2 linked regions of the Novipirellula caenicola genome follow. The protein of the gene in region 1 interacts with the protein of each later gene in a pairwise test. Links are inferred from orthologs where the notes say so. Each region holds a gene or a part of one and is shown on either strand. Other genes may lie near its edges.

Region 1 (15,771 bases):
GGCACCAAATGATCGAGTTGTCATCGCCGGCGAATTCATCAAACGGATCGATGTGCCAAGCAGTTCGCTGGCGTCACTGTCGGATGTGCAGTCACGAGTCGAAGTGTTCCGTTTAGCGTCGATTGATCCGGAAAAATTGGTCGAGATCATTGGCGAAATGAATGTGCTCGAGCCTGCGACCCGTATCCGGGTGGATAAGGAAAACGGAGCGCTGATCGTTTCGGGATCGGCGGCCGATCGTTTCATTATCCAATCACTGATCGAGCGGTTGGACGGAAGTGGCCGAAATTTTCACGTCCTACAACTACGCCGTCTCGATGCGGGCGAAGTTGCCGAGTCGATTACTTTCTTGATGGGCAAAAAGAAGGACGACGATTCGAGTCGTTCCCGAAGCCGTTATTCCTATTACGGATACGGCTTCGGCCAATCTGAAGAAGACAAGAAACCGAAAGACGAATTCCGTGTCGCGGCCAACAATCGTTACCGGCAAGTCTTGTTGTGGGCCAATGAACTTGAAATGGAAGAGGTGCGGTCGCTGTTGATCAAGCTGGGCGAATTACCGCCGCCCGGTGGTAGCGACCGCATGCTTCGCGTGATCGATGCGTCGGCAAGTCCCGAAACCTTCGAGTACCTTCGCCGCTTGCAAAAACAATGGAGCCAACTTTCACCAAATCCGCTGGAACTGCCGACCGAAGACCAATTTAGAAACTCGCAAGAGCAAGACTCGGATGAGTCAAGCGACGAGCAGTCCGATCCGACAAAAGAACAGCCAGAGACCGACGCAGAGTCCGATAACGTGGCTGCCGATCGCAATCCATTTGCATCCGATTCGATGACCTTGGTGCAGGCGCCCACACGTCCTGAATCCAATCCGCCAGTGGTGCGGTCGCGAGCCGAATTTGATCGCATGTTCCCTGATGCCGACGAAGCGAAAAAGGAAAGCGGCAACGGAAAACCACCGCAGCCGATTCGCATCGAATTCGACAAGTCAGGGAATCTCGTGTTGATGAGCCCCGATACCAAGGCGCTCGATCAGCTCGAGAACTTGATGTTGCAAATTGCACCTCCAAAACGCCCCTACCAAGTGTTCAAAATCAAACACAGCAGTGCGTATTGGATGCGATTGAACCTGGAGGATTATTTCGCCGACGATGAAGACACCGAAGACGAAAGCGATTCGTTCTTTCGTTGGTATTGGGGAGGTGACGATAGCGACAAGAAAGAAGAACCGACCGGACTTGGCAAAGGTGCAAAGTTAAAGTTTGTAGATGATGTGGATACCAACACGCTTGTCGTCAGCGGCGCCACCGCGGAACAACTGCGCACCATCGAAGAGTTGATCGAATTGTGGGATGTCGAAGAACCGGCGAACAAACGCAAATCCCGCTACACCAAATTGGTCTCGATCAAATACGGCAAGGCCGACCGCATCGCCGAAACGGTCAAGGAAGCTTATCGCGATTTGCTCAGCAGCAATGACAAAACGTTCCAAGGCGGCAAGGGCCAACCAGGCGGCCGCGGTGGTGAGAACGGTGACAAACAGAAAGCCTCTAAGAGTCTCGACGGGGGTGGCAGTGGGCTCGTCGAAACCGAAGGCGGGCAAGACGGGGGTGGCGCCGATTTCTCGTTCAAAGGCAAATTGTCGATGGGAGTCGACTTGGTCGGCAACACGTTGATCGTCAGTGCCGAGGGGGAACCGCTGCTGAATCTGGTCTGTGAAATGATTGACAAACTTGACCAGGCGGCCAAACCCAGTGGCGAGGTGCAAGTGGTCAAGCTTTCGGGCGACCTTAGCACCGAATCGGTGCAAAATGCCCTGCGTGCCTTCGGGGTTCAGCAGGAAAAACGAGAGCGTCGCGGCCAACCCAACGGTGCGGCCGTGAATGAGTGACGCCTGAGGGAAGCGAATGATCGGCGGATCGCGTCGCACAAGTCGCCAAGATGTTTGCGGTGCGGTGGATCGGTCGGCAACCGAATCGCCGCTGGGACGCGTGAAGCTGCTCTTGATTACTTTCGGGCCCTAGCGTGGGGGGCGAGTTCGGTTCGGGGGCAGACACCTTACATTTTTCTCGCTAATGTCTTTGGTGCCGTCGGGATTGTCGCACAGCGAATTTGATTGACAGCTGCCCCTTCCCTCCTAAATTACCTTCCTTCTTCCACTTACGATGCACATGCACCGTCCTGTTTCGCATCGCTGGGCACAATTCGTCACTCGGCGTTGGGGCTGGGTGATGGTGGCGTGGATTGTTGCCGCGGTGGTGCTTCGCTTGGCCGCGCCGGCGTGGAAGGACATCGCTCAGGACGGTGATTTTGAATACTTGCCCGCGGATCTGACCAGCGTCGCCGGCGGCCGGCTACTCGACGAAGCCTTTCCCGGCATTCGCAGCCGCAGCCAGATGGTGTTTGTGATCGGTCGTGACGAGGGCGCACTAAAACGGTCCGATGAAATCGTCGGGCTCGATCTGCTGCGGCGGCTGTATCACCGGTTGGGCGAAGTCAGTTGGCAGCGTGCGATCGCCGAAGGTTATTCCGGCGGCCCGCCTGTCGAGAATACCGCCTCGGGCCACTGGATCAAACTTGCTCGCGAAGCGTTCACCAATTCGATTCAGATCGATGAGCGGTTCTACGAGCGAATCGCCGATGAGCTGCCCAAATCGGAGCCGACGCTGACCGAGCCGCGGATGGCGTTAGCGTACTGGGATCGCGGTCATCTGTTGGAACAGTGGGGCGACGCGATTGAAACGGTCGAAGCGGACTACGAAGCCGCATTGATCCTGCAGCCCAACATTCCTTCGCTCGCCACGCCGATCGCCGATCGTGATCTTGGAGGCTGGAGCACCTTGTTGGATGTTTTGGCGTGGGAGGATTCGATTGTCGGGCCGCGATTGAGAAAAGAGGGCGCGCGGTTGGCCGTGCTGCAGCTTTCTAGTGAATTGGCGGCGACCAGCAACATTGAAACGCTCGAGGCAGTTCAGCAGTTAATTGCATCGGTGGAACGCTACAGCATGGATTACACGCAGCCAGGATTACAGGTTCTGGTGACCGGGTCGGCTGCGGTAGGCGGAGAAACCTTGACCGCTGCTCGTGATGCGATTCGTTACACCGAGTGGATCACCGTCGCGATGATCTTGCTGATCTTGACCGTCGTGTATCGAGCGCCAATGTTGGTGGCGATCCCGATGATCTCGATCGGATTTGCAGTGGTGGTGTCGATGAGCTTGGTGTCGATTTTGACCAAGTGGTCGATGGACGGCACGGTGCCTGGGTTGGATCTACGGGTGTTCACGACCAGCCGAATTTTTGTCGTCGTGATCTTGTTCGGTGCAGGCACCGATTATTGTTTGTTTCTGATCGCCCGGCTTCGCGAAGAAGCTCGTCAAACGGTGTGGCCGGTGGCCTGCCGCAACGCGGTTTCCAATGTGATGGGGGCGCTGATCGGCAGCGCGCTGACGACCGTATTGGGGTTGGGGACGCTGTGGATTGCTCAATTCGGAAAGTTTCACTACACCGGGCCGATCATCGGCATCTGCTTGTTGGTCGGATTGTTGGTTTGCACGACGCTGACCCCTGCGATGTTGCGAGCCTTGGGGCCAAAAGTGTTCTGGCCCACCAAAATTGACATTCGCCAACCAGCACGTCGATCGCTGCTTGGACCTTCTTCGAGCCATGCATCCAGTTCCGCACACGGCGGATTGTGGGGATGGATTGCGTTGGTGTTGACGCGGTACCCGGTCACCGCATTGTCGCTCGGAGGCGTGTTGTTGATCGTCCCCGGAATCTATGGGCTATTGAACGAACGTTCGGTGACGTATGACTTGAGCAGCCAATTGAGCCACTCGGCCGCCAGCCGCCAAGGGCTGCGTCTGATGGCGAAACATTTCAATATTGGCGAGATCAATCCCGTCACGGTGTTGATCGTTCGTCCCGATGATTTACCGCATGACGCGGTCAAGAAGAACGTCAAACAATTGGCCACCAAATTGTACGCACAGCCTGGGGTGGCAACGGTACGGACCGCGGATGATCCGATGGGGGATTTCCCGCCCGATCGTGACATGGGGCTGCTCAGCGGAGACGCGTGGCGGCGTCGCGCGCTGCAGAATCATCGGATTGCTCAAGGCTACTTTTTCAGCGAGGTTCCCAAGCTGAAACATCGATTGGTGCGGCTGGATATCATTATCGAAGGAGACCCGTTTTCAACCGAAACAGCATCGCTTGTGTTGAATCTAGAACGCTTCCTCAACCAGCTTGCCGAAGATCCCGAGTCGACTTGGCATGGCTCGAAAGTCCTGCTGGCGGGTACCACGCCGTCAATTATCGATCTTCGCCAAGTGACGCTTTCAGATAACCGGCGGATCAAGATTGCCGTGGTCGTAGCGGTCTTTTTGGTCTTGGTCGTCGTGCTGCGACGTATCGGATTGTCGCTGTATTTGATCGTCACGGTGCTGATTAGCTACTACGCGACGCTGGGGCTGACGATTCTGTTTTTCCGTGCGGCCTATGGCACGGATTACGTTGGGTTGGATTGGAAGCTGCCGTTGTTCTTGTTCGTGATTTTGGTCGCAGTCGGGCAGGACTATAACGTGTACCTGGTGACGCGAGTGTTAGAAGAACAGCAGCGGTTGGGGTGGCTAGCCGCACTGCGACGCGCTGTTTCTCGCACCGGAGGTATCATCACCGCGTGTGGGTTGGTGATGGCAGCGACGTTTTTCAGCATGACCGCGTCGGTATGGTTTCCACCGATCGCGACCTTCTTTGGGTTTCCAAGTGAAACGGGAGCGGCGCTGCGAGGCATTGTCGAACTCGGGTTCGCGCTCGGTTTGGGGGTGCTGATCGACACGTTCTACGTCCGGACGATCCTGGTACCGAGCTTCATTGCAATCGTCGGAAAGCGTGCCGCAGCAAATCCTTGATGGCGTGCCCAGGTAGTCCAGGCTGCCAGCCTGGAATTCAATATGCATCTCAGCTGGACGAAACGCTTGGCGATTTACTGGTTTGATCCAAATGCAGCAAGCCATTGGCGAGTTTTGCTGCGAGAGGTTATCTCACAGAAAGATTATCTCACTGAGTATCGCTTAGCGAAGCGTTGCCATATGCAGGGTTTGCTCGGCGGCCGTACCGAAGACGCGTTTGAATTCGGCGGTAGCCAAGTTCTTTAAATGCGGCGACAGCACGGCGATCGCTTGCTGGTACGCGGCGAACGCACTCGACATGTTGCCTTGGCGGTATTGCGTGCGTGCATGACGCACCAATGCTTTGCCGTGATAATCCGGATCTCGATTCGTCGGCGGTGCCGCTGCAGAACGCTCACGTTCGCGTTCGCGTGTTAAAAACTGTTCGGGAGTGCCGCCTAGAATTTGACGATCCATCTCGGCCAAATCGATGATTGTCGCCGAAGCAGTGGCCTGGGAAATGCTCTGTGACGAGCCGAATCCGTGGTGCAGTCCATTGCGATTGGATCCGAAAGACGCCGAGCGATTGCCACCGAGGTAAGTGGTTCCACGGTCGGGGACCAAGACGCTGCCCGAGTAAGAGAAGGTTTCAATCGATGGCAGTTGAACCGTTTGTGCGGTGGCGGTCCCGCCCGGACGCAAGATCGCAAACGCGACGATTGCGATCATCAACGAAAGTCGGGCGGACGCCATGGTTCAACTCGGGGTATCGAGGTTACTTTTTCAGCATGTCGCCAAATTCACGGTTCGTTTTGCGAACTTTATTGCGAACGACTGCTTTGCAATATCCCGCAGTCGGATTTCGTCGATAGTAGTCTTGGTGGTACTCCTCGGCGGGAAAGAATTTCTCGGCCTTTTCCAAGGTGGTTACGATCGGGCGGTTGTATTCACCTGACTTGTTTAGTTTTTCGATGAACTTTTCGGCGGCCTTCTTTTCGGCTTCGTCGTGATAGAAGATCGCGCTGCGGTACTGAGTCCCCTCGTCGTAACCCTGTTTGTTCAAGCTTGTAGGATCATGGGTCTTGAAAAAGATCTTCAGGATCTCTTCGTAGCTGCGTTTGTTCGGGTCATAGTAAACTTCGACCGCTTCGGCGTGCCCGGTTTGCCCGGTGCATACTTTTTTATAGTTGGGGTTAGGGTCGGTGCCGCCGATGTAGCCCGACACAACATCGTTGACCCCGTCGATTCGCTCGAACACCGCTTCGGTGCACCAAAAGCATCCGCCCGCAAGTGTCGCCACGGCCTCTGTCGGTTTGTCGCTCTCGCTCGCCTTGTCGGCGGATGGCTCGTCGGCAACGCTTTTCGGCGGCGTGACCCCTTGGCTGACGGTCAAAGCGAAGAGCAGCAACCCTGTTGCGGCGGCCGCAGGAACAGAGAACAGAGCGTTAGAGGGTAAAGGACGGTGATTCATCGTTCGGTTTCGCTAAAGGGGGGGATGGCTTTTCGGGGTCGATTGTCGAAGGGGGGCGTTGTTTCAGTGGCTGCCCACGGCGTGACCAATTCGCCTCACGTACTATCATAGGCAAACGGCGATTCCTTGGCACGGCAATTCTGCGTCTCGCTAGTTCTCGAAACGATAAGCTTTTTGACACGCACCAACGTGGATCCCGGCGACGGGGGGCAACGCGATTGAGCGTGCGGCTTGATCGTTCAAGGCAAAAATGATTACGAAAAAGGTTCAACGCAAACGATGCACTGTTATTTTGATGTCGCTCACGCTGTGCTCCCCGACGAAATCGATTCCCAGAACCATGTGCACAACTTGCGTTATGTCCAATGGACGCTTTGGGCCGCCTCGAAACATTCCGCCGCCAATGGTTGGGATGCGAAAGCGGCTGCGGCTGAGGGGCTCGGTTGGGTGGTGCGGAAACACGATATTACCTATCGCGCGGCCGCACTGGCTGGCGACGAATTGGTGATTCGGACGTGGATCAGCGAGATTGATCGGTATGCGTCGACGCGAAAGTATTTGATTTGTCGCCCCGCAGATCGCTGCGTCTTGGCACGGGCAGAAACTCGCTGGGTCTATGTCGATCTGCGAGTTCACAAGGTGGTAGCGATCCCCGATCAGGTGCGAGAAAAAATGCAGATCTCGCAAACCCCGCCGATGCCTTGGGCGTGATCGACCGCTTGAGATGTTTCTTTTGGAGGGCAATCAGCAGAGGCGGCAAATTGTTAGCTCGCAAGCATTCGCGGGACCATGAACCTCATCTAGAACTTGAACCGAGTGCCGGTGAACATGTCTGAACAAGATTCGAATCCCCTTCCTCTGGACCGTCGCCTAGTGCCGCTTCGATGGTTCTTGCGGTTCGTCGGAATGGTGACATTGTTGGCGTTTCCGGCCGCGGTCATGCCTGAGCAATGGATGATCGAGATTGCCGAAGTGCTGGGGATTGACTCGTTTCCCGCAGCGCCGCTGACGTTTTATCTGGCTCGTCATCTGTCGATCTTGTACGGGTTTGTGGGTATCGGGTTGTTGGTTTTGGCCAGCGATCTAGTGCGTTATCGGCCATTGGTTCGCTACTTGGCCACCGGCACGATCGCATTCGGCGCGGCCCAGTTCGTGGTCGACGCGATGGCGGGCATGCCGCTGTGGTGGACATTGGGTGAATCGCTTTCGACGATGGCCGGCGGCGTGTTGATGGCTTGGCTCAATCGCCGTGACGGAGCGTCACACCGACAAGTACGAGACGCGTAATCGAAAAAAACGTGTATCCGCAGGGTGCACCTCTGCAGGGGTGTTTGTCATGCATCATCCACGGCCCGCTTTGCTAGTTTGCCCAAGTTGAAATAGCGAGATTCTGTCGAGGCAGAGCCTTCACGAATTCGGCGTGGAACGTGGCAATCGCGGCTGGCAATCGCTCCCCTCCGATGAATCGGTCGCAAGTATCTGATATGTAAGGATTTGCGACAACGCCTCCAGCCGCTTGGGTCGTTGTGACGCAAGGCAAAAAAGGGTACACTTTGGGGCTGAATTCGGGGTTCGAATCAAGCTTTTCTAAAACGGGGACTGGCCCTTCGAAGGAAGCAGGGGCGGTCCCCGTTTTACGAAACAATTTAGCTCCCAAAAAGACAGCATTTCGCACCCAGCACTCCTCTTAGGACACGACGTTGGCAGAAGACGAAACTAACAAAGAAGATGGCGAGGGCGAAAACAATGGCCCTGAGGGTTTTCAGGACGGGATCGATGGCGGTGCGGGCGCGTTTCGCCTAATCGACTTGCCGATCGAAGACGAGCTGCGTGAAAGCTATCTGACGTACGCGATGAGCGTGATTGTCAGCCGCGCGTTGCCCGATGTTCGCGACGGGTTAAAACCCAGTCAGCGACGGATTCTCGTCGCAATGAACGACTTGAACCTCGGCCCCGGCAGCAAACGAGTCAAATGCGCTAAGATCTCTGGTGATACCTCGGGTAACTATCACCCGCACGGTGAAAGTGTGATCTATCCGACGTTGGTGCGGATGGCTCAAGAATGGAATATGCGTTCGCTGCTGATCGACAAGCAGGGGAACTTTGGCAGTATCGCGGGCCTGCCGCCGGCGGCAATGCGATATACCGAAGCTCGCTTGAGCGCGGTAGCGGCTTCCATGTTGGACGATTTGAAGCTCGACACGGTCGACTTTATTCCGACCTATGACGAAGCTCGCACTGAGCCCACGGTCCTTCCGAGCCGCTTCCCCAACTTGCTGATCAACGGCAGCGGCGGGATCGCCGTTGGGATGGCCACAAGCATTCCGCCGCACAATCCGACCGAGGTTTGTGAAGCGTTGATCCGCTTGGTTGATCATCCGGAAACGACGATCGACGAGATTTGTGACATCATTCCCGGTCCTGACTTTCCGACCGGAGGCATCATTTGTGGTCGCGCCGGGATCCGTCGCGGGTACAAGACCGGACGCAGTACGATTGTGGTCCGAGCGAAATGCCGCATCGAAGAGATGAAGGGCAGTCGTACGCGGATCGTTGTCTCGGAGATTCCGTACCAACAATACCGTGACCGCGTCATCGAAAAGATTGCTGCACTGGTCAACGGCGACAAGATCAAAGGGATCTCGGGGATTCGCGACGAGAGCGATTTGAACGAGCCGGTTCGTTTGGTCATCGAGCTGAAACGCGACGGCGATCCTGATGTCGTTTTGAATCAACTGTATCAGTATTCGCCACTGCAAGACACGTTTTCGCTGATCTTCTTGGCGTTGGTTGATGGTAAGCCGCGTGAGCTAACGATCAAGGAAATCCTGCAGGAATTCTTGCGACATCGTGTGACGGTGATCCGTCGCAGAACGCAATTCTTGTTGGCACGTGCACGTCGCCGTAAACACACCGTCGAAGGTTTGTTGTTGGCGCTCGCTGACATCGACAAGATCATCAAGACGATCCGCAGCAGTACCAACCAAGCTGAAGCCAAGAAACGCTTGATGGAAATCGAGTGTCCGGCGTCGATGCTAAAGCGAGCTCTCGGTGATGGTGGGTTTGCTCAATTTGTGCTCGAGCGTGGCGAAGCAGAAAACTACACGCTCACGAGTGTGCAGACCGACGCGATTCTGCGAATGACGCTTGGCCAATTGGTCAATCTCGAACAAGAGAAACTTTCCGGCGAACACGCGGCGTTGTTGACTGAGATTATCGACTACCTCGATATCCTTAGCAGCCAAGAGCGAATCAACGGGATCATCAAAGACGATCTCGAAGAGATGAAGCGTCGATTTGGTGACAAGCGTCGAACCGAAATCAGCCACGAAGAACTCGGCAATATCGACCTCGAGGATCTGATCACCGAGGAAACGATGGTCGTTTCGATTAGCCATCGCGGCTATATCAAGCGGACCCCCACCAGCGTTTACAACACTCAGCGTCGGGGCGGCAAAGGGTTGAAGGGGGCCAAGACAGATGATGAGGATCCGATCGAGCATCTGTTTGTCGCCAGCACGCATGCCTACCTGTTGTTCCTGACGACGCTTGGCAAAGTCCGCTGGCAAAAAGTTTACGACTTGCCACAGCTAGCGCGAGACAGCAAGGGGCGTGCGATCGTCAACCTGCTGAATCTGAGCGAAGACGAGAAGATTGCCGAATGTTTGGCGATTCGCGATTTCGACCAAGCGGGTTATTACGTGGTGATGGCCACTCGCAGTGGCTTGGTCAAGAAAACGCCGCTCGAGCAGTACAGTCGTCCAAAGAAGGGCGGAATCATTGCAATCAAGTTACGCGAAGGCGATGAGCTTGTCGGTGCCGCCGTGATCGGCCCTGGCGACGAAGTGATCCTGGTCACCAGTTCCGGGATGGCGATCCGGTTCCGTGAATCCGATGCCCGTCCGATGGGACGAAACACCTCGGGCGTCAAAGGAATCAAGCTGGTGGGCGACGACAGCGTCGTTGGCATGGTCGTGGCCGACCCCGAAGCGACGTTGTTGACCGTTTGTGAAAACGGCTACGGCAAACGGACGTACTTCGGTCCCAATGCTCCCGCCGACAGCGGCGATTCTGGCGAGGCTGGCTCCGATGGCGAAGCGGCCGACAGCGAAGCCGGCGAAGAAGAGAGCAGCGCATCGGGGGCTCGGTACCGCACGCAAAAACGTGGCGGCAAGGGGCTTCGTGACATCCGCACCAGTGCTCGGAATGGACCGGTCATCGGAATCGCTCGGGTCACGGACGAAGATGAGTTGTTCATGATGACGGCCAAAGGCAAGCTGCAGCGGATCAAGGCCGCCGACATCAATGTCATCGGTCGAAATACGCAAGGCGTACGAATCATGAACGTCGACAGCGGCGATAGTCTTGTCGCGGTCGTGCGTGTTCCACCTGAAGAGCAATCCGAAGAACAAGCTTCTGAAGCCGAGGTTGCAGGCGTGGTCGACGGAACCGTGGTCGCATCAGCATCCGAAGCGACTGATGTTCAGCCGCCATCGGATTCCAGTGACGATGCAAGCGACTCGGGTGAGCCCGCTGGTGACGAGTCATAAGCCCGGTATTCATCTAATCGGGCTGCGTTGGTGGCATAGACGGGGTGCCTCTCTCAAACTGTGTTTGGGAGAGGTAACCGTACGGTGCCACCAAGACACGCACCGCTTCCGGTGTCTCTAGTGGCGGCGGGAGTCTCGCTAAATTGCCGGCTTCTAAGCAGGTGTGCAGGGTTAGTTGGGTGAAATCCTATTAGCTGATTCGGCCAACGCTGCGAAGCATTTATCCCAACCCGACGCGTCAGCGAGGGACCGAGAAAATATCGAGATTCCCTCGCTTACGCTTTCTGTTGTTGCGCGTTTAGACGTTCTTCGGACCAAAGGCCCGGCCATTTACCAGCCGACGTCAGTAGATCCGAGTAAACGGCCGGACCGTTGGCCCTACAATTCATTGGTTTTCTTGGTCCCAGCCCGTTGGGCTGGGCTAGGTAAACGTCCGGGGCTTTGCCCCTAAATACAAACACGCAACTTCGAAACTTACGCTCCGGTTGTGGTGACCTGGCGACACACGACTCTGGAATGCTTCATCGCGTTGGCCAAAACGGCTAATGCACCGAAAGACACCTGCCGACCTGCTTAACGACTAAAAGGCTTTGCAACCTCTAGTGATGCGAGCTTTTCAGGGAGTGCCGGCAGTACTCTAGTTCCAATCGAGCGGCAATCGCTCGTCGCCAGCATCGAGTTTTCCGTGTGATCGCAGCCCGCTTCCTTTGCGGCTTGTCAACTTGTCGCCCAAGTCGTCGCGGGCTCGCTCTGCAGCGGCCTGCAATTCCTTGACGACTTCGGGAAACTTGTCTTTCACGTCGGTGGTCTCGGCGACATCGTTGTCCAGGTCAAACAGCGACAATCCGATGGTTGTCATCTCGTACGCGGCCGGGGTGCCGCCGTCGCCACCATCGCGTCCCGCCAGCGTGCGGTAGCGGTGAGGGAACGTCAGCTTGAATCGCTCGTTGCGAACCGCGTGCAATTCGCCGCCACTGTAGTAGCAGTAGAACGCATCGTGAGGCGACGAAGCATTGGCTTCGCCAAACATCAGCGGCCGGATGTCTTTGCCATCGATCGTTTGCGATGCATCGTTGGGCACTTCGGCACCGATCAATTTAGCAATGGTGGGCAGCACATCGATCGAGCTGCATAGTTTGTCACACGTCGTTCCCGCAGGGATTTTTCCTTTCCACCACATCAGCGTCGGTTCGCGATAACCGCCTTCGAACATCGTTCCCTTGCCTTCGCGAAGCGGCCCTGCGGATCCTGCATGGGTTCCGTAGGACAGCCAAGGGCCATTGTCACTGGTGAAGATCACGAGGGTGTTTTCGGCTGCATTGATCGATTCGATGGCGTTCATGATTTGGCCCACCGACCAATCGACTTCCATCACCACGTCACCGAAGATCCCCTGCCCGCTTTTTCCTTTGAAGTCGTCTGACACATACAGCGGAACATGAACCATCGGATGCGGCAAATACAGAAAAAATGGCTGCTTGGCGTTGGTTTGGATGAAGTCGACCGCTCGCTGCGTGAATTGCTTGGTCATCTGTTCCTGGTCCTCAGGCTGGATGTCCGGATTCACGATTTCGTAGCCTTCGCCACGTGTTGCCGAGATCATCGGCAGCTTGGGCCACGGTGATTTCGCGGCGGGATTCTTTCGGCGTTTCGCAAGGAAATCAGGGTGAAGCGGCCACATGTCATTGCTGTAGGGGATGCCGTAATAGTGGTCGAATCCGTGCGCCGTTGGCAGGAACTTGGGGTGATGTCCAAGGTGCCATTTTCCAAAGATCGCAGTCGCATATCCCTTCGACTTGCAGACCTCGGCCAGCGTGGTTTCCGCTTCGCTGATGCCGATTTCAGATTTAGGTCCAAGTGCACCTGAGATGCCAATGCGGCGGTGGTAGCAGCCCGTCATCAGGGCCGACCGTGATGCAGAGCAAACCGCAGAGGACACGACAAAATCGGTAAAGCGACGGCCTTCGGCAGCCATCCGGTCCAGGTTCGGCGTTGGGTATTTGGTATCGCCAAACGGTTGAATGTCGGCGTATCCCATGTCGTCAATGAAAATCACAACGATGTTCGGGGGTGCCGTTTGCGTCTGAGCCAACGCAGGCGGAACCGGTAGGAATGTCCACAGGAAAAGGAAGCAAACGAATGGAATGGCAAGGCGTTTCATGTCGGTCAAGGCAAACGTTTTGGGGAGGGAATTTGTCGAGGAGTGTCAGGAGGGAAATGGGCGTTCGGGAAGAATCGCCCCGAACCGCCGCCAAGCAAGGTGGCACGGCCGCCAAGTAAGGTGGCCATTGGCTCGATGAAGGCTAGTATACTTTCGCTAAACGGCGTCGTGTTGTCGTTTTGGCGCGTGATGCCGATGACAGTGTTTCACGCGGTTGCCCAGGCTGGCCCATTTTTCTGATATGACTTCTTCGCAATCGCCAATCGCTCGCGTTCATTTCGAACGAAATCAACGCACCCGCGATGACTGGGATGCTTTCTCAACGCATCGACAACATGTCACGGGCATCATCGCAAACACCGCAAGCCGGTCGCATCGTCGACTGTGCTTGCTTGGGGTCGGCAACGGAAACGACGTCGACTTAGAGGTGTTGGCAAGCCATTTTGACGAAATTGCGTTGGTGGATCTCGACGACGCCGCGATTCGTCAGTGTGTCGGCGGTTTGTCGGCCGCGGCTGCCCGCCGGGTGACGCCGCATGGTCACATCGACTTGTCGTACATCCTTTCGGATCTCGATTTGCTTCGCGCCGAACCCTCGTCGGCTCAGCAAACGCTGGATTCATTGGTGGTAAAGGCCCGCGATTTACCACGCCAAATTGATCTTGGCTGCTGGGATGTGGTGGTTTCGACCTGTCTATTGTCTCAGTTGATCGATTCCGTGTTCATTGCGGTTGGGCCAAGCCATCCGCGGGCCGCCGAGTTGGCATTAGCGGTGCGCGATGGTCACTTGGCCCAATTGGATGCACTGGTCGATGATGGCGGGAAAATGCTGCTGATCACCGATTTTGTCTCTTCGGATACGTTGCCCGAGTTGCAACAAGTCGCTGCCGACTCGCTTCAATCGCTGGTGCATCAAGCCGTTGCCAATCGCAATTTTTTCACCGGATTGAATCCCGCAGTCCTGCGTCAGCGGATGCAGAATGGCCACCTTTTGCCAAAGGTGTACCCCGCATGGAGGTGGATTATGGGGCCACGGTGTTTCGCGGTCTGTGCAATCGAAGCGGTCGGCGGAAAAACTCAGCGGTCGAACATTGCAGGATAAAAAATAGGGCTCCGCGACGGCATCTTATTCCCGCTCGGAATTTGACTACAATGCGAAGCTCAAATTCACCCTCCTTCTGTACTCGTTGCCCATCCAACCTAGAGTGCGTGTCATGAAATATCTCATTTGGGGTCTCGTTCTCTTCTTGGTGGTGATCCATCAAGATGTTTGGAATTGGGGCAACGACCGATTAGTTTTCGGCTTCCTGCCGTTCACGCTTGCCTATCACGCGGGGATTTCGATTGCCGCTAGCGTGGTTTGGTTCCTCGCTGCAACGTTTGCGTGGCCCCAGCACCTCGAAGATGACGCGATGGCAGCCACCGAAAACGAGGAGAGTGCGGTATGAGTCCAGGAATGATCAAAGTCACGATTATCTGTGTTTACCTGGGAATGTTGCTGTTCCTAGGTCTGTTTTCGTCGCGTTTATTCAAGGGAACGTCGAAAGATTACATGTTGGCGAGCCATTCGATTGGCCCCTTCCTGCTGCTGATGTCGCTGTTTGGAACGACGATGACCGGTTTTGCGCTGGTCGGCTCTACTGGCGAGGCGTTTTCTGAAGGCGTGGGAGTCTACGCCATGTTGGCTTCGTCCTCAGGCATCATCCACTCGCTGTGCTTTTTCGTTTTAGGCGTGAAGCTATGGTCGTGGGGTAAGAAATATGGATACACCACTCAGGTCGGATTCTTTCGCGACCGTTTGGAAAGCAACAACATCGGTTTGGTGTTGTTCCCCATCCTGGTTGCCTTGGTGGTTCCTTATCTATTGGTCGGCGTCGTGTCGGCAGGAAAGGCGATCGAAGGAGCCACACGTGGCGATTTTCCGGGCTTAACCGAAAACGGCGGGATTCCTCCGTGGTTGACCGAGCTGGTGATTTGCGTGGTCGTATTGATCTACGTTTTCTTTGGCGGCATGCGAGGCACCGCATGGGCGAACACGTTTCAAACGATTGTGTTCATGATTCTCGGTATTGTCGCGTTCTATTTGATCGCAACGAACCTCGCCGAAAAGTCGGTCGCCGAAGGGCGGGCTCACGAAACGCGTAACGGTGAACGGGTGGTCCGCACTGAACCTCCGAGCGGGCTTTTTGACTCATTACATATTGTCAGCCAAGAGATACCACGGGCGAGACGTGTTCGTGCCGAAGTGACGCTGTCGGATCAAATTGAGTCGGTCGAAGCTCCCGCTCAATTCCGCACCCGCGAAAAGATGGATCCGTGGCTGTTTTTTACCTACATGCTGATTCCTTTTTCGGTCGGCATGTTCCCGCACTTGTTCCAGCACTGGTTGACCGCCAAAAGTGGTCGCGCGTTCAAGTTGCCAGTTGTCGTGCACCCGGTGTTCATTTTGATCGTCTGGATTCCCTGTGTGTTGATCGGAGTCTGGGCCACCAGCGGGCTGATCAATATTCCGCCGCCGATCGCGGCAGAGCCCAACAAGGTATTAGGATTCATGGTCAAATCGCTCTCAGGCGACGTGCTGGGCGGGTTTTTGTTAGCCGGGATTTTGGCGGCAATCATGTCGAGCTTGGATAGTCAATTCCTTTGCATCGGAACGATGTTCACCACCGACATTGTCGTCCACTATGCCGGCAAGGA
Region 2 (15,744 bases), on another replicon or contig:
ACCACCAAAGATATCGTCGTCCATCGGCGGTTTGGCAGCCGATTCTTCGCCGGCGGGCGCGGCGTCGCTACCGAACAGATCGTCCAGTGCTGGCTCTTCGGCAGGCATCGAATCGGGGGTGTCCGCAGGTGGTTCGCCGAACAAGTCGTCCGCCGGAGCAGGATCGGTTTCCGCCGGCGGCGGTGTGCCAAACAGGTCGTCGGCCGGAGCAGGCTCGGTTTCGGCTGGTGGTGTACCGAACAAATCATCCGCCGGTGCGGGAGTCGTTTCAGCAGGAGCGGGTTCACCGAACAAGTCATCCGCCGGAGCGGCAGGCTCTGTTGGAGCTGGCTCGGTTTCCGCCGGAGCTGGGCTGCCAAACAAATCGTCGGCAGGACCTGGTTCGGTTGCTGGCGGTTCGGTTGCAGGTGGCTCAGGCATGTCCGGAGTCTCCGCAGGTGGTTCGGTTGCGGGAGGCTCAGGCGTGGTTTCCGCGGGCATCGCAGGTGCAGGCTGCGGATCTTGATCTTCCTCAGCCGGCGTTTGGTTGAACGGAGAATCCGATGGCGAAGCGGGGTCGGCTTCGTTGGACGATTGCGTGTCGGTCGGTCCCATGTCGGCGGGCGCAGGAGGTGCGAATTCGGATTCCAATGGCATGTTGCCATGGTCGATCGGGGCCGCGTATTCGGTTCCGCTGTCGTATTGCATCGGAGCCGATTCGATTACGGTCCCATGGTCAACGCCGCTGTAGTCGCACACGCCTTGATTGTCGACGGCTTCGTAGGAGACTTCGCCACAGCAGGATCCCACCGGCGTCGGCACGCATTCAATCGGCGGACAGGCGACGGGAGGGCAAGCAACCGGAGGGCATTGGATGACCGGAGGGCAATAGACCGGTGGGCAGTGAATGGGGGGGCAATGAATCGGTGGGCAGGCGATTGGGGGACACGGCGCGCCGCAGGTGGGAGCCGGTTCACTGCATGCGTGTCGTAGAAGCCATCCAGCGGATGCGGGGCTGATACCGAGCAGGCAAGTCAATGTCGTAACGAGGCTCCATCGGTATAGACTTCGGGCCGTGCGTTTCATAATTCGTTTTGTCTCCTCCACACCGAAGTGCGGTTCGCGTGCGAGTTTCTAAGGTGGGATTGGGGAAATGGCGTTCTTCTGAAAACCGAATAAATCAATTCGACCGGAGGCTGCTGCCATCACCCTGCCCCCACATGCTAGTTGTCAGAAAATCAGCTAGCAAGCAGCGAAACCAGGTTAAATGGAGAGCTTTGCGCAATCAGGTCGGGTTTTAATGATCGCAGGTTAATGGTCCAGGGAGGTGCGGATTCCCCAAATGGCGGCGAAATTCGCCTCCCCTGGATCGGAATAATTCGTCACACTAGGGCGACTGGATGCGTGCCGAGCCCGATGCGAAGGTTCGCGTGGTCACCGCAGCATCGACTTCGTTGGCGGGTTTTGCCGTCCGTTCGTTGCGAATGCGTTGTCCGTCCCTTGATTCGTTTCACCGTGGTAAACTATTGCTCATTCAAGAGTTAGGTCAAGCGATGGCGCGGCCGATTTCAAGTATACTTGGAAGCGACCCGCTTTGCTTGATCGGTGAAAGGTTGCTCGAGGGTGCTGCGATCCGTCGGCCTCGTCGAGGGCGGATCACGGGGGACGGTTGCATCGATGTGCGCGCCATTTCGTTGTTTTTTCTCTGCTACGATTGCCTTGGATTTTAATGTTTCGCTTCATCAAGAGCGTTTTTGCATCGATGAGCCTTGAGCGGAAATGTCTGCTCTTTTTCGGTTCTGCGCTGCTCGTCTTGATGTGTGCTGCATTTTTCGTGGTCCAATTGTTAGCCAAGAGTCTGGTCACCAACACGACCCGGCAACGAGCACGCGATTACGCGGCGGCCGAGCTGATGATGATCCACAGCGACGCACAATGGTCCTCGGCACTGCCCGAAGACGTCGTGCAGCGAGAAAAGGTCCTGCTTGAGGGGCTACGATCCGAGCTGCTCAATGACAAGATTGACTTTAAAATCTTGGCGTTGCAGGATTCGGCCCCCTACGACAACTTGCCCCAAATCGAATTGCCGACCTCGAGCACTCCACTCGGAGCGATGGAATTATCACGGCTGAAAAGTCTGCAGCCTCAGTATCGTGAATGGCTCAGTCGCCAAATCGCCGAAGACCGACCCGACGTCGAGCGTCCGTTGGATTTGGGCGAAAACGAGGCGATGAGCCGGATCGGATTTCTTGGCACCACGGTGTTTGCCGAAGATGGTCCGGTGGATGATCGTTACATCTATTACTCGCCGGTTTTTTTCAAACCAACATGTGTGTTGTCGTGTCACAGCCCCACCGGCGGCGCGATCTCGACGTCGCCCAACGAGGACCCCGACAAGCTTGCGTCGCAATATCCATTTCGTGTGTTCCGCGTCAGCATGCCGTATCAGGAAACACATGAGCTAACGACGTGGATTCGCGCGATCGTGATTGCGTTGGCGATGTTGATTATCGCGGTCACGCTGTTTGTCTTGCACGCGATTATCCGTTACTTGGTCCTGCAACCGCTGTATCACCTGCGTGATGTCAGCGATGCGATCACGCACGGTGATACCAACCAACGTGCTACGATCGATACCGAAGACGAGTTTCGGGAATTGGCCGACGCGTTTAACCGAATGCTTCGTCACCTCACCGAGACTCAGGATAAGATTCAGGAAGTCAATCGCGAATTGGATGCTCGGGTGGATCAGTTTGCACAGTTGAACCTCCAGCTGTACGAAGCGAACCGGCTGAAGAGCGACTTTTTGGCCAACATGAGCCATGAATTGCGAACGCCACTGAACAGCATCATTGGGTTTTCCGAAGTGCTGCAGGGCATCGATTCGCTAAACGATAAACAGCGTCGGTATGCGGGAAATATCCGTAAAAGCGGGCGTTTATTGCTTGAAATGATCAACGATATCCTTGATTTGGCCAAGGTCGAAGCAGGCAAAATGGAAGTCCGCCGGGCTGAATTTGATCTGTCGCGATTGGTGTCGGCGCAGTGCGATATGATCCACTCGCTGTCCGAAGAAAAGAACATTTCGTTGACGGTCGAGATTCCGGATGATCTGCCCAAAGCGTACCAAGATCAAAACAAACTTGGTCAGATCCTCAACAATTTGCTCAGCAATGCGATCAAGTTTACACCCGAAGGCGGGATGATCACGGTGCATATCGAGGATGTGAAAAATGGTCGCTTTCGGTTGTCCGTCAGTGACACCGGAGTCGGGATCGCCGAAGAGGATCAACCGATCATTTTCCAAAAGTTTCGTCAGAGCCAAAAGGTACTTAATGACGAAGGCTTGACTCGCGAGTTCTCGGGGACCGGGCTTGGCTTGTCGATTGTCAAAGAATTGGCGAAGTTGCTCGGCGGCGAAGTCGATTTTGAAAGCGAACTGGGACGCGGCAGCCGATTTTGGGTCACGCTGCCGTGGCGTTTGACGAACGCTTCGACGATTTCGATGCCACCGGCTGGGGCGATACCTCCGGCACTGCAAGACGCCGCCAGCAACCAAGCGGGATAGAACGGCACTGCCATCGTTGGCCGCGGATGGCTAACGCTGGCCGCGGATTGACCCCTGTTGGTTTTGCAGCTCTAGCGGCTGCGGGCTTGTTGCAGTACCGCTGCCAAGCGTTGTTGCAGCGACGACCGAAGCGGTTCGGGGGCGATGCGAATTGCGTTTAGGTAGTTCGCGCGGGCCATTTTGATTTTGCCTTGCGATGCCGCTCGCTCAGCTCGCTCGATCGATTCTTTCAACTGGTCGACGCGAAGCTGGGCATTGGATTGCTGGACCGTCCACAATTGCTGCTGAATCAATTGACCGCTGATCTGTGACGGATTGGCCAGCACGGGGTACGACCCGACGACCGGGGTGATCCCAGTGACAAACGGGGTGACGGTTTGCGAAACAATCGATCCTGGGACGCCATTCATGGTGGTCACCGATGGCGTGGTGCTCGAAAAGGTTTGGCTGCTGCCTTGGGCAAAACTAAAACGCAGATTGCCTGAAACCCCGTTGCCCAAATTCTGACGCACATTGCCAGTCACGCCCGAATTGACAGCTTCGGGGGCAAACGGAGCCGGGTTGTTGCCTGGGTTGATATTGGCAAAGAAGTTGGGGCCTTGCAGCGAGAAGCCGAACTGATTGTTTTCGAACGAATTGCTTCCGATCGTTTGAAGCGGCACCGACGTGTTGATCATTTGTGCGACGACGGCGGTCCGATCCAGTGCGATCATCGCCATGCTGAGCACAATAAAATAGGCCACGATCCGCTTCCCACCACGATGTTCCTCGCCACGACCATCGGCAATGCGATCGGGTTGCGGTGTCGGTCGGTCCATCGTGAATTCCCCCAGAAACGTGGTTGTTGGCCCGCGTCGGTGCGACGACGATGCGGTCGATGTTCGATAGGCCCTGCATTTGTTAATGTATCGGGTTCGCTGTTCCGGTCGAACGGGTTTCAACCGTTTTTACAGGGTTGGCGCCCCTTTGTTTTCACTAGACAGTTAGATCCAGCGGCCAATGGCTGGGGTGCTTGGGGCAAGAATGATGTTTCAAAGGAATGAGGTAAGTTGGGATGAAAAAAGTCGATCTGTTTACTGACGGTGCGTGTAGCGGAAATCCAGGCCCAGGGGGGTGGGCATTCATTCTGCGATGTAAAAAAACGGATAAAGAACTCGAACGCAGCGACGGCGAACCGGAATCGACCAACAATCGGATGGAGTTGATGGCGGTGATCCGAGGGCTCGAATCGCTAAAGGAACCTTGCGAAGTCACCTTGCATGCCGACAGTACCTATGTGGGCCAGGGGATGACTAGCTGGATGAAGGGGTGGAAGAGTCGCGGTTGGAAACGCAAAGACGGATCCAAGTTGGTGCCAATCAAGAACGAGGAACTGTGGCGTGAACTCGATCAATTGATGCAAAAGCACAAGATCATCTTCAATCACGTCAAAGGTCACGCTGGCCATCTCGAGAACGAACGCTGCGACAAGTTGGCGGTCGAGGCGTACCAAAAATACCTACCCCGATCGGCTCGCTAAATCGGCTGCCGCTAGAGCTTAAAAGTGGGGATTCCGCGCAGGTTTATCGAGAAACGGACGAGTCGTTTCTAAAGCCGCTAAAACACCGTAAAAACGTGTTGTTTACGGAGGCCAAGGAGGCATCGCGGAACGTCGAGAAAAACGTTAGAATACGTCGCATAGCGATTAACTTTTTTCGGCTACTCCCCGAGTGTTCTCGATACAGGCTTTTCATGAGCGACGACCCCCAATCGGAACCCACCTCCGACGACGCACCTCCTGCAGCTGACGCAAACGCGACTCCCGAAGTTGCCTCGACCTCTGACCCAGCGGCAGGCGGCGAAGCGGCCCCTGAAGCAGCCGTCGAGCGAGCCGCTGGTCAACAGGTTGCCTCGATCCAAGTCTCCACCGCCCCCAAAGCAAACTCGGAATATACCGACAAAGATTTGCAGCACCTTTCGGACCTTGAACACGTCCGCGAGCGTCCGGGGATGTACATCGGTGACACCTCGACGCGGGGGCTGCACCACTTGGTTTACGAAGTCGTCGACAACTCGATCGACGAAGCGATGGCGGGATTCGCCAGCGCCGTATCGGTGACGGTCCATACCGACGGCAGCGTCACGGTCGAAGATGACGGACGGGGGATTCCCGTCACGCGTCACGACCAACTTTCCGAAGAACTCGACCGCGAAGTCAGTACGCTCGAAGGCGTGATGACGGTGTTGAAGTTTGGTGGCAAATTTGAAAAAGGGGCCTACCAAACCTCGGGCGGTCTGCACGGCGTCGGCGTGACGGTCGTGAATTTCTTGAGCCAATGGGCCGAAGTCGAGGTCAGCCGTGATGGGTTCACCTGGACGCAAGAGTACGAGCGCGGCGTCCCCACCGGTCCGGTGGTCAAAGGCCGTGTGACCAAGCGAGCCGGTACGAAGACAACGTTCAAAGCCGACAATCAGATCTTTAGTGTGACGAAGTACAGCTTCGACACGCTCTATAAACGGCTTCAGGAATTAGCGTTTCTGAACAGTGGCGTGCACATCAAATTCCATGATGAACGCAATGGCGAAGGAGGTGATTTCAAGTACGAGCGTGGGATCGTCGAGTTTGTCGAGCATCTCAATCGCGCCAGCGATGTGTTGCACAGCGACGTGATTCAATTGCAAGGCGATAAAGACGGAACTCAGTTCGATATCGCAATGCAGTACAGCGCTGAGTACACCGAGAACGTCCAATCCTACGTCAACAATATCCATACGATCGAAGGCGGTACCCACGTTTCGGGGTTCCGATCGGCGTTGACGCGGACGTTGAACAATTACGGCAAGAAAGAAAATCTATTCAAAGGATCCGCGGTTCCTGGCGGCGACGATTTCCGCGAAGGCATCACCGCGGTGATTAGCGTTCGCGTGCCGCATCCGCAATTCGAAGGGCAAACGAAAACCAAGCTAGGTAACAGCGACGTCGAAAGCATCGTCGCCGCCGGCGTGGGCGAACAGTTGGCCAAGTACTTTGAAGAAAACCCGCGGGTCGCCAAAACGATTGTTCGCAAAGGCTTGCTGGCGGCGGAAGCTCGCGAGGCAGCACGCAAGGCGAAGGACTTGCTGCGAAAACGTAAAGACGCGTTGGGCGGCGGCGGATTGCCCGGGAAACTTCGCGATTGCATCAGCAAAAAGATGGAAGAGTGCGAAGTGTACCTGGTGGAAGGTGACTCGGCAGGTGGTTCGGCCGAAGGTGGCCGGATGCGGCATTACCAAGCCATCCTGCCGCTTCGCGGTAAGATCATCAACGCTTACAAGAGCCGCGAAGACAAGGTGCTGGCCAATGAAGAAGTCCAGTCGATGATTCAAGCGATCGGCACCGGGATCGGGGCTGATCAAGATTTGAGCAAGCGTCGCTACAACAAAGTCATCATCATGACCGACGCCGACGTCGACGGTAGTCACATTCGCACGCTGTTGCTGTGTTTCTTCTATCGTCAAATGTATCAATTGGTTGCCGCGGGGCACGTCTATGTCGCTCAGCCGCCTTTGTTCCGCGTCCAGCACGGCAAGTCGCGTTACTACATTCAAAGCGAAGAAGAGATGAAGTCTCAATTGCTTGAACGTGGTTTGAACGACACCTATTTCGAAGCCGAAGACGGACGCCGGGCCGAAGGCGAAACGATGCGGCAGTTGTGTATCACGCTAGCGTCGATGGAAGATGCGATCTTGGCACTCGAGCGTCGTGGTTTCAGTTTGAAGATTCATGCGGTTCGCCAAGATCCCGTGACCGGCCGCTTGCCCGCTTTATTGTTGACCCACGAAAACGAAGAGCATTGGTTCCACAATCAAGAAGACGTCGAGACGATGCTTAACGAGCGTGGATGGCGACTCGATAACGAAGAGGTCGACGAGGACGAGTTGCAGCTGACCTCGGACGAAGCTGGCGAAGCGAAGACCGAATCGGAAGCGGAACCCGAGGTGTTTGCCCACTTGGCCGAGCTTCACGAGGTGCGGACGATCAACAGCGGATTGAAGGATTTGACCCCGCTACAGTTCACGCTGGAGGATTTAATTCCGATCGAGCGAACGGGGTCGACGACCGCGCGATTCGAATTGGTCCGTGGCGAAGACGTTCGGCGTCCCTTGGAAGACCTTCGTGAACTGCTTCCCGAAGTTCGGGCGGCGGGTGAGAAAGGGTTGCAAGTGACTCGCTTTAAAGGACTGGGTGAAATGAACGCGGAGGAGCTCCGCGAAACAACCCTCGATCCGACCAACCGAACGCTTGTCAAAGTGAACATGACCGATGTCGGTGCTGCCGATGAAATGTTCCGCTTGCTGATGGGCGAGAAGGTCGAGCCACGCCGCGATTTCATCGAAAAGCACGCTCTGGACGTACGAAATCTCGACGTGTAATCACGTCACTTGGAATTGATCACGCGTTTCTGGAGATCAGAACGCGTCTGCATCTCGAGACGATGGTTTCGATCAGCGAAGCCCCAGTAGTGGACGAGGCAACGAGTCCTGCGGGATGGCGGTAAGCTTTGGGGACTCGTGTCCACGTCCATTACGTTCAATGTAAATCGAGATAGTGATCCAGCGTTATGATTGCGGAGCAATCAACGACAATCGTCCACTACGTTTGATGGGTTAGGTTGTCGGATTCGGTTCGTGATCGTCCGGTCGGATCAGTCCGACGTCGCATGCCGCGACGTAGACGCAGGGGATGACGATCAAAACCAAGATCGTGGAGCTGAGCAGCCCAAACACGATCGAAACCGCGGTCGGAATCAAAACCTGAGCTTGCGTGCTCTTTTCAAGCGTCAACGGCAACAGCCCCGCCATCGTGGTGATGCTGGTCAACATGATCGCGCGAAAACGCAGACGGCTTGCGCTGCGAGCAGAGTCGTAACTCGGTTTGCCTTCGGAGCGTTCCTTCTTTAAAAACAGCACCAGCAGAATCGAGTCATTGACCACAATCCCCGCAAGTGAAACGAATCCCACCAAACTGGGCATGGAAATCTCCATTCCCATCCACATGTGTCCAAAGATCATTCCGATCAACGACATCGGAATCGCCGCCATCACGATCAACGGTTCCAGCCAGCTTTCAAACTGGAAACTCAAGATGGCGTAAACACCAAACAGCCCCAGCAAGAACAGCGATGCCATCGACGATCCCGTTTCACTGGACCGCTCGGCCTCGCCACCAAGTGAAACCTTCAGCCCCGGATGTTGCGAAAGCAACTTGGGCATCAACTCTGATTGAAATTCGCGCATCAACTTGGTCGTGTTCACCACGTCAGTGTCGGTATCCGCCGTCAGAGTCACGGTCCGCCAGCCATCGACGCGTGAGATCTTAGACCATCCATAGGTCACTTCCAAATCAGCAACCGAGTGCAATGGAACCTGAATCCCACCAGCCAGAATAAATTGGAAGTCCAAAAACGATCCCAGCGTGTCCCGGCTTTCGGGTGCCAATTGGACATTGATTTCATATTGGTCCACTCCCGCTTGGATGTCACTGATCTTCGCCCCCTGGAACGCTGTGCTCAGCTGACTCGCCATCGCTTGCACATTCAAACCAAGCGCCACCGCATCGGGTTTTAGGTGCAAGCGAATCTCTTGCTTGCCGGGGCGAAGGTCGGTGTTGAAGTTGTAAACCCCAGAGTACCGAGCCATCCATTGCTGAGTCTCGAGAGCGGCGGATTGAGCGATGTGCAAGTCGTCGCTTTTAAACAGCACCTCGACCGCCCGCCCCGCCGGTCCACGGGTCGCTTCGGCGATCGTGACTGAAATTGCATTGGGAACCCGCCCGACTTCCTCCCGCAACGCTCGAATGAATTCTGCGGTAGAGGTGTTTCGTTCATCGGGCTGGAGCATCCGAACCGTCACCGTCGCAACGTGCGGCCCCGACTCACCCGCGTCACTGTTCTCATTGAACTTGGACATCACCGTACGCACCAGATCGTCGCCGGTCGGCTGATCTGGGAACCGATCATTCGTTCGCGCCACCGCGTCGTTGATATCGCGGACGATTGCTTCGGTTTTGCTCAGCGGCGTTCCCTGCGGCATCAACACACGTGCTTCGACCATGTCGCCTTCCAAATCAGGAAAGGGTATGAAGTTCACGACCCCTCCGGCGACCATCGCCAACGCCATGATGAACGTCGCAATCGACAACCCGATCGACAGGAACCGCCAATGGATCGCCAAATCAATCAACTTGCCGAACACATTCTCACGAACCCAATCGACTGCAGCGTCAATCTTCGCTCTCAGTCCTCGCGGAGCATTCGCATCGGTGGGCTTTATCGAATGGCCGAGGTGAGCGGGAAGAATCAGGAACGCTTCGACCAAACTGATTGCCAGCGTCGTCAACAAAACCATCGGGATCACACGAAGCACTTTTCCGATATGACCTTCTAGTACTGCCAATGGCAACAGTACGCAGCATGTCGTCAGAAACGACGAGACCACTCCACCGGCGACTTCTTTGACACCATCGACCGCCGCCCGCATGGGATGTTTCCCCAACGAAACATGCCTGGCAATGTTCTCTGCAATCACAATCCCGTCGTCCATCAAGATCCCGGTCGCCATCAAGATCGCCACCGAGGACATCATGTTCAGGGTTTGTCCGATCAGCGGCAGCACAAAGAAGGCTCCCATGAACGAGACCGGCAGACTCATTACCACCCAAAATGAAAGTCGCACGTTGAAGAAAACCCACATCACCAGGAACACCAGCACGATGCCTTGCCATGCGTTCTTGGCCAACAACGTCAACCGCTGAACGATCAGGTCCGATTCATCATTCGTGATGGTGATTTGCAATTGCGGTTGCCGCTGCTGTTCCTTGACCACGAACTCACGCACCACCTCGGCGATTTTGGTGGTGTCATGCGATGTCGTCTTGTTGACTTGGATGATGCCCGCCCGTTGGCCTGCGATCCAAGCCTCTTGTTCGGCGTCCGCAAAACCGTCGACGACGCGTCCGATATCGCGGATCCGGACTTCCGACCGGCCGGTCACTCCATGGACAACAATTTCTTCAATGTCTTGCGGCGTCTGTTGTTGCTCGACCAACCGCAACAAAATGTCCTCGTGTTCGGATTCGATTGTGCCGACCGGCAAATCCAAATTCTGGCTACGGACGGAAGCGGCCACCATCTCGGCTGACAAACCCAGCCGACGCAGTGCTTCGACATCCAATTCAATGCGAAGCTGTCGATCTGAGAACCCTTGGATCTCGACCAGCGACACTCCGGGCAATCGCTTGAGTTGTGTCTTAAAACCTTCGCAGTAATCCTTCAGCGAGTCTGGATCGACGGGGCCGCTGATCGCAATCGTCATCACCGAATCCGTGCGGTTCAGTTCGGTAATGAACAAATCCTCGGCTCCATCGGGAAGATCCGAAATCGCTTCCACTTCCGTTTCGATGTCATTGAGGGCCTCCGACAAATCGGCATGCTCCTCTATCTCGACCACGATTGATGCATAGCCCTCTTGGGCGCTGCTGGTCACCTTTTTAATGTTCTGGATCCCGTCCAGCGCGTCTTCGATCGGCAAGCAAATTCCTTGCTCGACATCCTCGGCCGACGCACCGCGATAGGTCATCACGATTTGGACTTCCGAACTGTCAAAGTTAGGAAAGGTTTCCTTCTGCAGTCGCGGGATGGCGTACAGCCCCAACCCGATGAAGGACAACATCAGCACGTTGGCCAATGTGCGGTGATTGACAAATTTCTCTAGCACAAAAGTGTTTCCGAATCAGCGAAGTATTGTCTCAAGGATGGTGTGGCAGCTTGGTAGTGGACGAGGCAACGAGTCCCGCATTTTGGCTTCTACCGAGGCCACGCGTCCCACGATGATGGACTCGTTGCCTCGTCCACTACGTTTTGTCTTGACTTAGCAGTGAAACGCGATCACAGATCCGTATCAGTCGCTTCGACCGAAGCGATCAATTCCTCGGCGGCCTCTTTTGCCTCGATCGGTTCGACCAACATTCCAATGATCGCTGGCGACGGATTTGCGATCACGAGGCGTTCGCCACCGTTCAACCCCGAGGCAACGACCGCGTAGTCGTCTTGCGTGAACGTCAACTCAACGTCCTGAGTGGTCAATCGATTTTGATCGTCAAGCAGGTACACCGATCCATTGCGAATCGCTCGACGCGGGATCACGACTTGGTCGGATAGTGTCGTGCCAAATACATCCACGTCGCAAAACACGCCTTCCAACAATGGCGGCTGAGGATGCTCTTGTTGGGGTGGCGGAACGTTTTCGACACCGACGACGAACCCCACCATCTTGGTCTGAGCATCCACGACTTCACGGACACGCAAGAAGCGGCCCTTGTAGGATTCGGTCAACTCGCTACCTGCGACGTTGACCACCGCGTCAAACGCGAACGCTTCCCGGAATGCTGCCTGAGTAAATTGCTCATCGATCTTGGTTCGGTCAACTTCAGCGACAAGCAACCGGTGAATGTCATACAGCGACAACTGAGCTTCGACTTCCATCTCGGCTCCGCTGTAACCCTCGAACAGATTCTCGCCCACACTGACGTATTGCCCGACTTCCAATTGCACCTCGCCCACACGCATCCGAAAGGGCGCGGTGATTGTGGTTCGTTCAATGTCCCGCTGAGCCTGTGTTTTCTGGACTTCGGATTGACGCCGAGCCGCCTGCAAGGCTTTGACTTGAGGGCCGATCAACGCGATGCTGTTTTCCAGATCCTGCACCGCTTTTTGTTGAACCAGCAATTCGCGACGTTTCGAATCGATCGCAGAACCCGATCCCGCTTGCCGAGACAAAAGCGTCTGTTCACGATCGAATTCCCGCTGCACGACACCCAGGGCTTCATTTTCAAGTGCGAGACTCTTCTTAGCGTTCTCGATCGATTGTTCCAACTGTTCGATCTCGGCGTCTTGCTGGTCAATCGTGGCATTCAACTGATCGACCAAGGAGCGATAATCGGAATCGTCTATCTCAAGCAGCACCTCGCCTTCTTGGATCATGGATCCAGGACGAAGCTCAGGATGAATTTGATCGATGCGTCCTTCGACCTGCGTGACCGCTCGCCAAGAACGCGCGTACTTGGCGGTTCCATACCCGCTGACTTTTGGACGAACGTCCATTCGCTGAACCACCATCGTTTCGAGCATCCGAGAGGTTTCAGCCTCGGTTTTCGCCGTCAACGGAGGGGAATGTTTGACTAACCAAGCATAGGCAACGACGGCCAAAACGATTGGCGGAATCACCAGCAACCGCTTGCCCCACGTTCCCCATCGCACTGCGGACTTCATACTGTATTCTTTCTCGTTGCATCTTCTCAGGACCCCAAGCTCGCGGGTACTAGGATTAGCCATCAAGCGAGCTTCTACCTCTAATGATGCGAAATCAGAAGACGACGAGGGCCAATGAAAATGGAGGTCTCCCGAGGTTTAAGTCGAATCAGGAAGCCAACATGCTCAATACAGCACATCTGGCGAGGGGGTGCGGTATCATGATCGGGATCCTTCCAAGAATTCAAAGAGATTTTGTCATGCGTTTGCTATTTTGTGCGATGGTTTTCGTGGCCGGTTTGTCGGCAGTTCCTAACTCGTTATGCGGCCAAGATTGGACTCGATTTCGAGGCCCCAATGGACAGGGCGTTACATCGGAAAGTGATTTGCCGCTGAACTGGTCCGATGACAGCAACATCGCTTGGAAGACGCTGATCCCGGGACAAGGCTGGTCGTCGCCGATCGTGTCGGGCGACCACGTCTTTGTGACAACTGCGACTGATGGTGGTGCGTCATGCCGAGTGATCGGGATCGATCGCAAGAGTGGCGAAGTGCTTTGGAACACCGAAGTCCACCGCCAGGTGCCTGGCCCCAAGCGAGCGCAGAACTCCTATGCCACGCCGACTCCGGTATCCGATGGGAAACGGGTCTACGCCGCCTTCTACGATGGCACGGTGGTTGCGGTCGACTTCGAGGGCAAACAAGTGTGGAAGAACGAAGAGGTCGATTTCCACAGCCTGCATGGCCTCGGCGCATCGCCGATGCTTGCTGGCGAACTGCTAATCATGCCGTTCGATGGCAGCAGTCCACAGGAGCAGCGAGTCGGTTGGAAGGAACCGTGGGACCAGGCCGTCCTGCTGGCGATCGATACGGAGACGGGCAAAACCAAATGGCGCGGCAAGCGAGGACTGTCCCGAGTCGGACATGTGACCCCGATCGCAATCGACAATGGGCAAACGGTCATCAGTGCCGGTGGCGACCGCGTGCAGGCACACGATGTTAAAACAGGCGAGCGAATCTGGTCGGTCTATAGCCAGGGCGAGGGCGTGACACCCTCACCCGTGCTTGGCGAAGGCTTGATCTTTACCTCGTCCGGTTTCGAAGAGCCGACGATCCGAGCGATTCGCCCGGGCGGACGCGGAGATGTGACCGAGTCGCATATTGCCTGGGAACAAACACGCGGCGTTCCGGCGTTGCCATCGCCGCTGTACGTCAAGCCGTATCTCTACACGATTTCTCGCGACAACATCCTGTACTGTCTTCAGGCGGCAACGGGTGACATTGTCTGGCAAGAACGACTCGGCGGCAACTATTCCGCATCGCCCCTGCTAGCGGACGGCCGAATCTATATCACCTCCGAAGAAGGCGTCACCACGGTGCTCGAGCCCGGGGCGGAATTCAAGCGGATCGCCACGAATAAACTGGAGGGGAAAACGATGGCATCGATCGCGGTTTCGCAAGGCAATTTCTTCTTGCGCAGCGGAGACTCGCTCTACTGCATCGGCAACCCACCACGCTGATGGAACGTCGGTTCTTGCGCCGAAGTCCGCGTCGCTTTTTTCCTTCTCGCGATTGGCACGTGCAATCGCAGCGAACGTGAGTCCGTTGATCGGGAAAACCAAGCATAGCTGCGGTCACCTCTCCGCTGGTGAAGGAGACTGCTGATTTAACTGGCAAGCGAATAGGCCGGAGGCCGAAACATGACCTGCCGTTGGCGTGAGCCAACGGTTTAGAGTTGTCGCAAGTGAATAGTCACGAAGTGACGACAGGCTGTAGCCATGGACGTGAGTCCATGGAAGAGGACGCATCCCAGTGCACAGAGTCGCGAAGCGACGGCAGGTGTTGCGGCCAGAGTGCAACGCACCTGAGCTGCAGTGAAAAGGTTAAAAGATGTTAGATTAAAAATGGAGACAACGCCAGCAATCGTGTTCTATGTCGAATCGCGATGGCATTCTTATGTTTCTGTCGCACCAATTTTTCTGTCGACCTATCGTCCGCGCACACCCTATCGTTCCATCGATTCTGAGTCTGTCTTGTTCCAGCGTGCAAGCTCGCTCACGCTGCATGAGAGGACAGAAAGATTGGTGCGACAGAAAGATTTTAAAGAAGACGCTCTGTCCCATCGACCTCGGTACCACCCAAGCAAATCGATCCATTCGGTCCTATCAGTCGCAACGCGACGATAGGCTGTAGCCATGGACGTGAGTCCATGGTTCGGGTGCAAACACGATCACAAAGCCCCGAAGGGGCGGCAGGAATCGCAGGCGTGGAATCTCCTATCGTCCCTTCGGGACTCACGGCGTATGACGTGTACGCGTTCCATGGGCTGACGCCCATGGCTACAACATGCCGCCACTTCGTGGCTGGTCGTGAGTCTCGCAGCGATGGCAGTTGTTGCGTCTACGGTGGAACGCACGATCAATGCAGCGAAAAGGTTAAAAGATGTTAGATTAAAAAATGGAGACAACGCCAGCAATCGTGTTCTATGTTGAATCGCGATGGCAGTCTCATGTTTCTGTCGCACCAATTTTTCTGTCGACCTTTCGTCTGCGCGCACCATATCGTTCCATCGATTCTGGGTCTGTCTTGTTCCAGCGTTCAAGCTCGCTCACGCTGCATGAGAGGACAGAAAGATTGGTGCGACAGAAAGATTTTAATGAAGCCGCTCTGTCCTCGGTACCACCCAAGCAAATCGATCCATTCGGTCCTTCCAGTCGCAACGCGACGATAGGCTGTAGCCATGGACGTGAGTCCATGGTTCGGGTGCAAACACGATCACAAAGCCCCAAAGGGGCGGCAGGAATTGCAGGCGTGGAATCTCCTGTCGTCCCTTCGGGACTTACGGCGTATGACGTGTGCGCGTTCCATGGGCTGACGCCCATGGCTACAACATGCCGCCACTTCGTGGCTGGTCGTGAGTCCCGCAGCGAT

The links.
Region 2: the proteins of gyrA (region 1) and ABEA92_RS03210 interact in binary tests that used the Escherichia coli proteins (3 or more experiments, as listed by UniProt). The link is inferred for Novipirellula caenicola from one-to-one orthologs.

The regions. Positions count from the first base shown.
Region 1 is NZ_BAABRO010000019.1:18,388-34,158, reverse strand. What follows is about bases 7,843-11,113. They hold gyrA (DNA gyrase subunit A), read left to right. Parts: upstream 7,843-8,216; coding sequence 8,217-10,913; downstream 10,914-11,113. Outside these bases: ABEA92_RS25855 (secretin N-terminal domain-containing protein), read left to right, coding at 1-1,891; ABEA92_RS25850 (MMPL family transporter), read left to right, coding at 2,172-4,913; ABEA92_RS25845 (hypothetical protein), read right to left, coding at 5,076-5,645; peptide-methionine (S)-S-oxide reductase MsrA, read right to left, coding at 5,668-6,363; ABEA92_RS25835 (acyl-CoA thioesterase), read left to right, coding at 6,643-7,074; ABEA92_RS25830 (hypothetical protein), read left to right, coding at 7,192-7,650; ABEA92_RS25820 (sulfatase family protein), read right to left, coding at 11,551-13,074; ABEA92_RS25815 (hypothetical protein), read left to right, coding at 13,316-14,176; ABEA92_RS25810 (DUF3311 domain-containing protein), read left to right, coding at 14,289-14,522; ABEA92_RS25805 (sodium:solute symporter family protein), read left to right, coding at 14,519-15,771. UniProt on the Escherichia coli protein: A type II topoisomerase that negatively supercoils closed circular double-stranded (ds) DNA in an ATP-dependent manner to maintain chromosomes in an underwound state.
Region 2 is NZ_BAABRO010000001.1:968,591-984,334, reverse strand. What follows is about bases 4,896-8,139. They hold ABEA92_RS03210 (DNA gyrase subunit B), read left to right. Parts: upstream 4,896-5,278; coding sequence 5,279-7,939; downstream 7,940-8,139. Other genes in these bases: rnhA (ribonuclease HI), read left to right, coding at 4,896-5,066. Also shown: ABEA92_RS03230 (SHD1 domain-containing protein), read right to left, coding at 1-801; ABEA92_RS03225 (sensor histidine kinase), read left to right, coding at 1,796-3,547; ABEA92_RS03220 (hypothetical protein), read right to left, coding at 3,619-4,365; more of rnhA, read left to right, coding at 4,602-4,895; ABEA92_RS03205 (efflux RND transporter permease subunit), read right to left, coding at 8,174-11,281; ABEA92_RS03200 (efflux RND transporter periplasmic adaptor subunit), read right to left, coding at 11,452-12,897; ABEA92_RS03195 (outer membrane protein assembly factor BamB family protein), read left to right, coding at 13,074-14,333. UniProt on the Escherichia coli protein: DNA gyrase negatively supercoils closed circular double-stranded DNA in an ATP-dependent manner to maintain chromosomes in an underwound state.